One region of the Clostridium algidicarnis genome, then DNA from elsewhere that is predicted to be linked to it. Evidence: riboswitches for the same ligand, from Rfam matches in the RefSeq annotation. Region 1 holds a riboswitch; each other region holds the start of a gene.
The links. Region 1 has a riboswitch for thiamine pyrophosphate ahead of thiT (energy-coupled thiamine transporter ThiT). Riboswitches for the same ligand answer to the same signal wherever they lie in the genome.

Region 1 (3,288 bases):
GGAGTAAAAGAGACGGAAAGATCATAAAAGATGAGCTTGAAACAGTTATTAAAGCCGGAAATTTTGATAATGTTTATTGGGATGATGTTATAGCAAAGATAATATCTAAGCTACAGGTAAAGGTACAAAAAACTAGTCTTCATTCCTGGTTTGAAATAGATAGCATAAAAGATCTTAATAAAGCCGAAACAATTATAAAAACCTTAAAAAAATAAAAGAAATATAGGAGGATTCAAATGAATAATTATACATTTAACTTTAATGGTAAGACCTACGAATTATCTCTTGATAAATTTGATTACCTATTAAACGATGAAGAAAATGAAGTTACAGGAATAGACATAGAAGATATTCTAACTCTTTTAAATGAGAGCCAAGAGGTGGACTTTGACCTAGAATATTATAGTGTTCCTTGCGAAATATGTTTAGCTGGAAAAGAAGAAAAGAAAAGGTACTTTAACTTTTTAGAATATCACTTTACTATATTCACAAAAGAAAATGAATATGTAATGAGCAACATATCTAAAGAATTTGAAGACACTTCCTTTACAGAACTTAAAGCTCTTGGAAAGATAGACAATAGCTTTATTGTAATAATAATGGTCTGTGAGAGTTGCGGAACTTATTCTATAGAAATTAATCAATGTGACATATAGGACATATATATTGTAGCTATAAAGCTAATTATAAACTATAATATAGAATGAAGTAAAAATATTTAATTAAATCGGAGGACTATATATGTCAGAAAAAGATATTGAAATGATGAAAAGGCTTATTGAAGAAAAAAGATTAAAAGGCTTAAAAAAGGGCGTAACTCAAAGAGCTGAAAAGACTACAGGAGAATACAGAAAAGCAAATAGAAGTACAAAGAAAACAGGCGGTTTATTTGACAAATAAAAACTACCAGGGCATTTCATAAATAAAGATTGCCAGGATATTTCATAAATAATAGCAGGTAATTGTTAAATTTCCTAATTATCCATTAAGTATTAACATTATTAATGGATAATTAGTATTGACAATAGGATTTTAAAGTAGTATTATAAAAATATAAACATAAGAAATATTTCTTATTATATAGCAAAATCTTTAAACAACGAAAGTAGTACCCCCAAATTAGAAGTAATAATATTGAAAGCGTGGGGAGAGTACACAAGAGAGTTAAGACTAAACTACTAAACTAAAATTTTCAGTTAAAAGTTAATCTTTTATACGTAAAAATTAGAACGAGTTTTCTTAAAATTGGAGAGTTGCTGCCTTTAGCAGTAGGTGAAGACCATTTTACCAATTATTTAAGAGATAGATAAGTATACATTTAGCTTACCCTAGCATATTTGTAAGTTATAATAGTTTTTAAACTAGGCTAACTTAGATACACCAAGGGAAATACAGTTTAAGGAGAGTACTATTGAAAGAAACATTTATTAGAAATAGAAGTTAGATTTTAATTCATTATGAATTATAATATCTAACTTCTATTTTTTTGTGGAACAAATAATTAATTAAAGTGAGAATTATCCTAAACTTCAAATAAGCTATTGATATAAGTAAGATAAACATAGTATAATGAAATCAAAAGAATATATAGGCTAGGGGTGCTTTAAAGCTGAGATTGGAATTTTTTCCTGACCCTTGTACCTGAACTGGGTAATTCCAGCGTAGGAAAGCGGATAATGTTATTAAGACACTGTTTTTCTACAGCGTCTATTTTTTTTGAAAAATTTAAAGGGGGATTAATAAATGGATTGGTTTAATTTTAAATTCAAAGCTCCAAAGGCTGGAGAGTCTTTAAAGGAAGTCTTCTCAAATCCTATGATATACTTAACTTTACTAGTAGTTTTAGCAATAGCTATAGTCTTTGTATATATAAGTAAGGTAAAGCTTACCACAAGGACTATAATTCATGTAGGAATTGCCATAGCGCTTGCTATTGTACTTAAGATGTTTAGAATAATGCAAATGCCAATGGGAGGATCAGTTACACTTGGAAGCATGATACCTATTATATTTATAGCCTATGTTTATGGCCCTAGAGTAGGTTATCTTACAGGAATGTTATTTGGAGTTATGGATTTGCTTCTAGGTGCTTATGTAGTACATCCAATGCAACTTTTACTTGATTATGTACTAGCCTTTGGTGTATTAGGTGTAGCAGGATATTTTAAGAATAATATATCTATTGGAGCACTGGTTGCTATAGCATTAAGATTTTTATGCCACATTGCATCTGGTGTAATATTCTTCGCTTCCTATGCAGGAGAACAAAATGCTTTAGTTTATTCTATATTATACAATGGAACTTATTTATTACCAGAAGCTATAATAGCTATGATAATTTTAGCTGTTCTTCCAACTAAGAGACTAAGAACTGAAATCTCAAAGGGTGCTTATTAAAAAGGTTACAAGTCTATGGACCTCTAACCTATGGATTCATGATATTATATTAGTCTTTCAGTATTACTATTATTATATAAAAGATATAAAAGATATAAAAGATATAAAAGATATAAAAGATATAAAAAAATAGCCCTCTATTGAATTCAATAGAGGGCTATTTTAAAAAATTATGATATTTTACCTAGAGATAAACCTTTTAATGCTTCTTTTATTTCAGATCTATTTTTATCCATGCTACTTTCTACTGCAGCTGTAATAGCTCCTTCAACTAGAGCAACATCTAGTATTTCTACATTAGCTTTCATAGTATCATCTAGCATTTCAATAGCCATTTCTGCATTCATAAATGCACTACCAAGGTCAAATAAAATTAAAACACCTTCATCAGAATATACTTCATTTATAGCATCTAAAATCTTATTTATATCTGATCCTATTCGGCCATCTTCAGTACCACCTGCAGCTGCTATTGGTACTTCACTTGCCATTTCATGGGCTAACTTTTTAGTACCTTCTGCAATCTCATTACTGTGAGATATTATAACTAGTCCTACCAAGTTTAGCACCTCCTTTGTAAATTACCTACTACCTGAAAAGTAAGATATATTATATTAATTTTAGCCTTTTGATTTAACAAAGTCATAGATTGTTTCAAATATAAGGGCACTAGATACAGCACCAGGATCTTTATGTCCAAGGCTTCTATCACCAAGGTAGCTTGCTCTTCCTTTTTTAGCTATGATATCCATTGTGTGATTGGCACCTTTATATGCAGCCTCTTTAACTTTAAATAAGGTATCTATTGGACTTTCATCATTAGCTAAGGATTCTCTTAATTGATTTAATGCAGGCTCAATAGCATCTACCATGGTCTTATCATCTATTTCA
Region 2 (3,288 bases), 270 kb from region 1:
AAACCAGTGGAAAAGCCTAGTGAAACAGCTTCTTCTAAGGGTGAGGTTATTAATGTAAGTAGTAATTTAAGAATGAGATCTTCTGCTAGTACTTCAGCTTCTGTTGTTGGATATTTAAATAGTGGAAAAAAATTTGATATTAAAGGTAAGACTTCCGATTGGTATCTTATTGAGTTTAATGGCAAAACTGGGTATGTTCATAAAGACTATGTAAAAGAACTTAATGCTGATGCTCCTACAAAGCCGGTAGAACCTAAGCCTTCTGAAAAACCAGTAGAAAGTCCTAGTGAAACAGCTTCTTCTAAGGGTGAGGTTATTAATGTAAGTAGTAATTTAAGAATGAGATCTTCTGCTAGTACTTCAGCTTCTGTTGTTGGATATTTAAATAGTGGAGAAAAATTTGATATTAAAGGTAAGACTTCCGATTGGTATCTTATTGAGTTTAATGGCAAAACTGGGTATGTTCATAAGGATTATGTAAAGGAACTTAATGCTGATGCTCCTACAAAGCCAGTAGAACCTAAGCCTTCTGAAAAACCAGTAGAAAAGCCTAGTGAAACAGCTTCTTCTAAGGGTGAGGTTATTAATGTAAGTAGTAATTTAAGAATGAGATCTTCTGCTAGTACTTCAGCTTCTGTTGTTGGATATTTAAATAGTGGAGAAAAATTTGATATTAAAGGTAAGACTTCCGATTGGTATCTTATTGAGTTTAATGGCAAAACTGGGTATGTTCATAAGGATTATGTAAAGGAACTTAATGCTGATGCTCCTACAAAGCCAGTAGAACCTAAGCCTTCTGAAAAACCAGTAGAAAAGCCTAGTGAAACAGCTTCTTCTAAGGGTGAGGTTATTAATGTAAGCAGTAATTTAAGAATGAGACAAGAACCTAACACTAGTTCAGCTATAGTTTCTTACTTAATAGGTGGACAAAAGTTTAATATAAATAGTAAATCCGGCGACTGGTACTTTATTGAATGTGATAATAAGGTTGGTTATATTCATAAGGACTATGCTAAGGTTTTAGGAAGTGAAGTTCCAGATGTTACTCCTACAAAACCCACAACACCAGCAATTCCTGGTGAAAAGTTAGAAAACCTAGGTATGGGTATGATTTATAATGTTAGTACTAATTTAAGACTGAGAAGTAAGCCAAGCACCTCAGATGATAGTCAAGTTCTAGCTTATATATTACCAGGAGAAACTTGTAATATTATAGGTACTGCAGGAGAATGGTACAAAGTCACATATGCCGGTAAAACTGGTTATGTAAATAAAGATTATGTGAAAAAAGTAAATAGTACTGAAGTAAAAGATCCTGCTGGCCATGCAAATGTCTATAACATTGCCCTTAACGCAATGAAAGCTCAAATTGGAAGTCCTTATGTGTGGGGAGGCTCTGGTGAATTTTTAACAACAGCTTCACTAAATTCACTAATACTAAGATTTCCAGATGATGCTAGGAGAGGCAAATACGATATACCAGGTAAATACATAGATGCTGGTTATAGAGCATTTGACTGTTCTGGACTTATGCAATGGGGATTTAGACAAGCAGGTGTAAGTATAGGTAGAACCACTTGGGACCAAGTAACTAATGGAGTAGAAGTATCCAAAGCCAACGTAAAGCCCGGAGATATGCTATTCTTTAGCAACCTTAATCATGTAGGCATGTACATAGGCGACGGAAAATGGATAGAGTCACCAAACACAAGAAACTTTATTAGAATCGCAGACGTGCCTTGGTACAAAATTGGTAGAATAAGAAGAGTAATCTAATTGTGAAAATATGGGTGCACCTCTGGGGTGCATCCAAAAAGTGGATGCACCCCAGAGGTGCACCCATTAAATGGTAATGCGTCTTGATTAAAATTTGACTATATACAATCTCTATAGTATTATTACATTGTAAAATAGAATATAATTTATAATAGTCCAAGGGGGCCGGTGTTGCTGGCTGAGATTAAGAACTTGATTCTTAGACCTTTCTAACCTGATCTGGTTAATGCCAGCGTAGGGAGAGGCTTTGTATTTACTTAAAGTATTTGCTGTTACTTAGCAATATTTAGAAATATCAGTGCCGATCTCTTAGAGGTTGGCACTTTTTTGTTTCTAAAATATGCACTTAGGAGGAGATAAAATGAGATTTACAGAAAATCTTTATGAAAACGTTGAGGAAATTTGGACATCCTATTATAGCCACCCTTTTATAAAAGGTATAGGTGATGGAACCTTAGATTTAGATAAATTCAAATTTTATATGATTCAAGATTATCTTTACCTTTTAGATTATGCAAAGATTTACGCTTTAGGTGTAGTTAAGGCAGATACTGAAGAGGTAATGCAAGGATTCTCTAGCATGGTAGATAATATATTAAATGGAGAGATGAGCATACACAGGTCTTATATGAAAAGACTTGGCATAACAAAAGAAGAAATTAGAAACACAAAGCAGTCCTTAACTAATCTTTCCTACACTCATTACATGCTATCAGTTTCACACGTAGGAAGTTTAGCCGAGCTTTCCACCTCTCTTTTATCTTGTATGTGGAGTTATCTTGAAATAGGTAAACACTTAAGCAAAATTCCTGGAGCCACAGAAAATGAATTTTACGGTGAATGGGTAAGAGGCTATATTTCAAAAGAATACGAAGAAGCTACTCAGTGGATTATAGATTTAGTGGACAGCCTCTCAAAAGATATGAACGCTAAAGACCTAAATAAATTAACTGAAATATTCATAACCACAAGTAAGTATGAATATATGTTTTGGGACATGTCATACAACAAAGAATCCTAACCCAATAAATGGATGCACCTCTGAGGTGCAGGTAAAAACTGGCTGCACCTCAGAGGTGGAGGTAAGAGGTGGAGGTAATAAATGTAAGGAGATGTAGTTTTATATGCTTGATTTTTGTAACGTAAGCTTTAAGTACGAAAACCAATCTGATCTTATTATTGAAGATTTAAGTTTTAAGATAAATAGTGGTGATTTTGTTAGCATTGTTGGTGCTAGTGGCTGTGGAAAAAGCACTATCTTTAGATTAATCTCTAAATTAGAAAAACCTCTAAAGGGCAGTGTTTTTATTAATGGAGAAAATATTAATACTATGGATGGTTACATTGGTTACATGCCTCAAAAGGACTCTTTACTTCCTTGGAGGACTATCTTAGAAAATGCTGCTTTGCCTTTAGAAATAAACAAACAGAATAAAGGTAAGGCTGAGGAATATTTAAATACCTTTGGTCTTGAAAATTACAAAAATAAATATCCAAGAGATTTATCTGGTG
Region 3 (3,288 bases), 560 kb from region 1:
GCTGCTACGCCCCTGGATAAGTTCTTCTAAGAATCACTTGATATGTTATTTAAAAGATCTTTCATATTGTTTTGGGAATTCTAATTCTATGCCATTCTTTTTTGCCTCTTGAAGGGTCCAGTAAGGATTTCTAAGTAGTTCTCTTCCCAAAGCTACCATGTCAGCTCTTTCATTTTGGAGTATTTCTTCAACCATATCAATCTTCTCTATAAGTCCAACTGCAATTGTTGGTATTTTGCAGTTGTTCTTTATCTCTTCTGCAAATTTCACTTGGTATCCAGGGTAAGTTTTTATTCTTGTGTTTACTACAGCCCCTGAACTTACATGAATTATATCTACCTTATCTTTTATAAGATTAACTATTTTTATCATTTCATCTATATCTATTCCGCCCTCTGCATAATCAGATGCTGAAACTCTAAGGCCTATAGGTTTACTTGAAGGCCATACTTCTTTTATTTCATCTAATATTTCATTTAAAAATCTAACTCTGTTTTCAGTACTCCCTCCATACTCATCTTCTCTTTTATTAGCTAATGGTGATAAAAATTCATTTATTAAGTATCCATGTGCTCCGTGAATTTCTATCATATCAAATTCAGCTTTATCTGCTCTAGAAGCAGCATCTTTAAATCCTTTAATTATTTCTTTTATTTCGTCTTTTGATAAGGCTTTTGGTTGTCTATATTTTTCACTAAAGGAAATATCACTAGGTGCTACTATAAAGTCAGCTTTTGCTTCACATTTTCTTCCTGCATGAGCTAGCTGTATAGCCACCTTTGAACCATTATCTTTTACTGACATTGCGATGGTTTTAAGTCCCTCTATATGACTATCATCCCATATGCCAAGGTCATTATCTGATATTCTTCCATTAGGTGCAATTGCTGTGGCTTCTAAAATTATAAGTCCAGCTCCTCCGATAGCTCTTTCTGTATAGTGTACAAAATGAAACATCTTAGCCATACCGTTTTCATCTGCACTATACATACACATAGGTGGTAAGACTATCCTATTTTTAAATTCTATATCCTTTAATTTGTAACTCTCAAAGGTCTTCACTTATATCACCTCTATCTATATATTTTTGAAAACTAATTGTTATTGTAATTTTACTCTAAAACAGTTATAAGGTAAAGTATCTATCTATCTTTCTTGGTACATATTTTAACTTTCTTTAATATTCTCCATATTCTGTCTCATTTTTAAGTATATTTATCCCATAACCACCACCTTTATTTATTAAAATTAGCCCTATATTTCACTTTTGTGAAATCTTTTTGCTTGTCTTACCTAAATCTAAAACCTTTAGCATTGCATAAGCTATACCACTACCACCTATGGTGCTTATTAAAAATGAAACTACGTAAAATAATGCTGCCACATCCTTACCTAATATAAACTTTGCTATAGGAAAAACCATAATCCCCCCTAGTATGCCTGTACCAAATACCTCACCTAAAATAGCCATTTCTTTTTTTGAAGTAATTCTAAATAACAATCCTGCAATCAATGCCCCTATCATACTACCTGGAAATGCCAACAAAGATCCTATGCCTAGAACATTTCTAAGTAGTGATATTGAGAAGGCTATTCCAACAGAATACACAGGACCTAAACTAATAGCTGAAATTATATTTATGGTATGTTGAACTGGAAAACATTTTGAAGCGCCTACTGGAATGTATATAATTTGGCTTCCTAGCACTCCAATTGCTACAAACATAGCTGAAATTGTCATGTTTTTAATTTTCATTTATGTCCCCCTCTTCCCTTTATTAAAATATAATAAAGCACAGACCAGTACGGCCTGTGCTATATATCTTGCAATATTACTATAGTACACTTCCTACGCTGGCATTATCCAGTTCAGGTTTTGGGTCTAAGAATAGTCATTCTTACTCTCAGCCAGTGATTATCTAGCTCCCCTGTGTTATATTATTCTATTAAAAAAACTTACCCTTTTATCTAATCACTTGATTAGACTATTCATATATATGTTATATATTTCATCATAGCCTACCTTTTCTGGATGATTTTTTAACTTAGCTTCATTACTACACATTATTTTTGCATATACCTGTATCTCTTTTTCAGTTATATCTAAGGTAGTATCCATTAATTTAGATATTATGCTACTAAGCTCTTCTATGTCTTTTAAATTTAAAAAACTTAAAACCTTATTTACTCTAGTTTTATCTTTAAAAACATTTAAGTATTCTCCATACAATAAAGCATTTGCTTTTCCATGAGGTACATTTTTAAAATATGTCAGTGGATAGCCCATGCCATGTGGTAATGAAGTACCTGTTTGAGCTATTACCATTCCTCCAAGTGTAGATGCTAGCATAAGATTTTCCCTAGTAGAGTAATCTATATTATTTTCTAATATATCTTTTAAACACCTGCCAAAAAGACGCAATCCCGATTCTGCCATGGTATCCGTAAGTTCGCTTGCATTATTATTTAAATAACCTTCTGCTAGATGCGTAAATGCATCTATGGCAGTGCTTACTGTTACATCACACCCTATATTCATGGTATAAGAAGGATCTAAAAATGCTACATTTGGAAAAACACTTTGACCTAAATTCTTTTTTGTTTGATTATTATGATCAGTAACTATAGCATACTGTGTGACTTCAGATCCAGTGCCTGAGGTTGTGGCAATAGCAATTATAGGTAAACTTTTTAAATCTTTTGTTTCATTTATATTATCCTTATTTATGTTAGGGTTATTTATAAAAATTCCAATAGCTTTAGCAGCATCTAGTGGGGATCCCCCTCCAATACCTATTATAAAATCTACTTTTTCATTTTTACCTATTACTGAAGCCTTTTCAACAGTTTCTAATGAAGGATTCTCTTCTACTTCATCAAATATTATATGTTCTATGTTGTTATATTCTAAAGCTTCTATCATATTATCTAAAGATCCATTAACTTTTGATGAACTTTTACCTGTAATAATATAAGCTTTCTTTCCAAAATCTTTGAGTATATTCTTATTTTTAAGTACTACATCTTTCCCAAAATATATTTTAGTAGGCATAAAATAATTGAATAACATGATTATTCCACCTTTCAAAATTTTATCCGATGGCTACCATCCGTAACACCCCTATCCTCTTCAAGGTGGGGGTTGACGGCTGCTACGCCCCTAGGATAAGTTCTTCTAAGACTTTGATGGATAGATGTATTCCTTATAAGCAAACTCCACCTATGTCTAAGAATCACTTGATCTTTCTAAATTCCAAGAAGCATTGTTGCTGTAGCAAAGTATAATAT

Region 2: linked by a shared signal. The riboswitch ahead of tenA (thiaminase II) and the one ahead of thiT (energy-coupled thiamine transporter ThiT) in region 1 are both predicted to bind thiamine pyrophosphate.
Region 3: linked by a shared signal. The riboswitch ahead of thiW (energy coupling factor transporter S component ThiW) and the one ahead of thiT (energy-coupled thiamine transporter ThiT) in region 1 are both predicted to bind thiamine pyrophosphate.

Annotation. Positions count from the first base shown of each region.
Region 1 is NZ_JNLN01000001.1:1,225,723-1,229,010, forward strand. It holds gene BV55_RS0106110 (CTP--phosphocholine cytidylyltransferase) at 1-215, shown strand, start outside; gene BV55_RS0106115 (DUF3785 family protein) at 237-656, shown strand; gene BV55_RS15670 (hypothetical protein) at 742-900, shown strand; TPP riboswitch at 1,585-1,685, shown strand; gene thiT (energy-coupled thiamine transporter ThiT) at 1,744-2,397, shown strand; gene dhaM (dihydroxyacetone kinase phosphoryl donor subunit DhaM) at 2,568-2,957, opposite strand; gene dhaL (dihydroxyacetone kinase subunit DhaL) at 3,018-3,288, opposite strand, start outside.
Region 2 is NZ_JNLN01000001.1:1,491,365-1,494,652, reverse strand. It holds gene BV55_RS15110 (C40 family peptidase) at 1-1,776, shown strand, start outside; TPP riboswitch at 1,925-2,035, shown strand; gene tenA (thiaminase II) at 2,138-2,797, shown strand; gene BV55_RS0107320 (ABC transporter ATP-binding protein) at 2,901-3,288, shown strand, end outside.
Region 3 is NZ_JNLN01000001.1:1,789,876-1,793,163, reverse strand. It holds gene namA (NADPH dehydrogenase NamA) at 46-1,062, opposite strand; gene thiW (energy coupling factor transporter S component ThiW) at 1,262-1,756, opposite strand; TPP riboswitch at 1,830-1,940, opposite strand; gene BV55_RS0108615 (iron-containing alcohol dehydrogenase family protein) at 1,973-3,070, opposite strand; gene mgtE (magnesium transporter) at 3,247-3,288, opposite strand, start outside.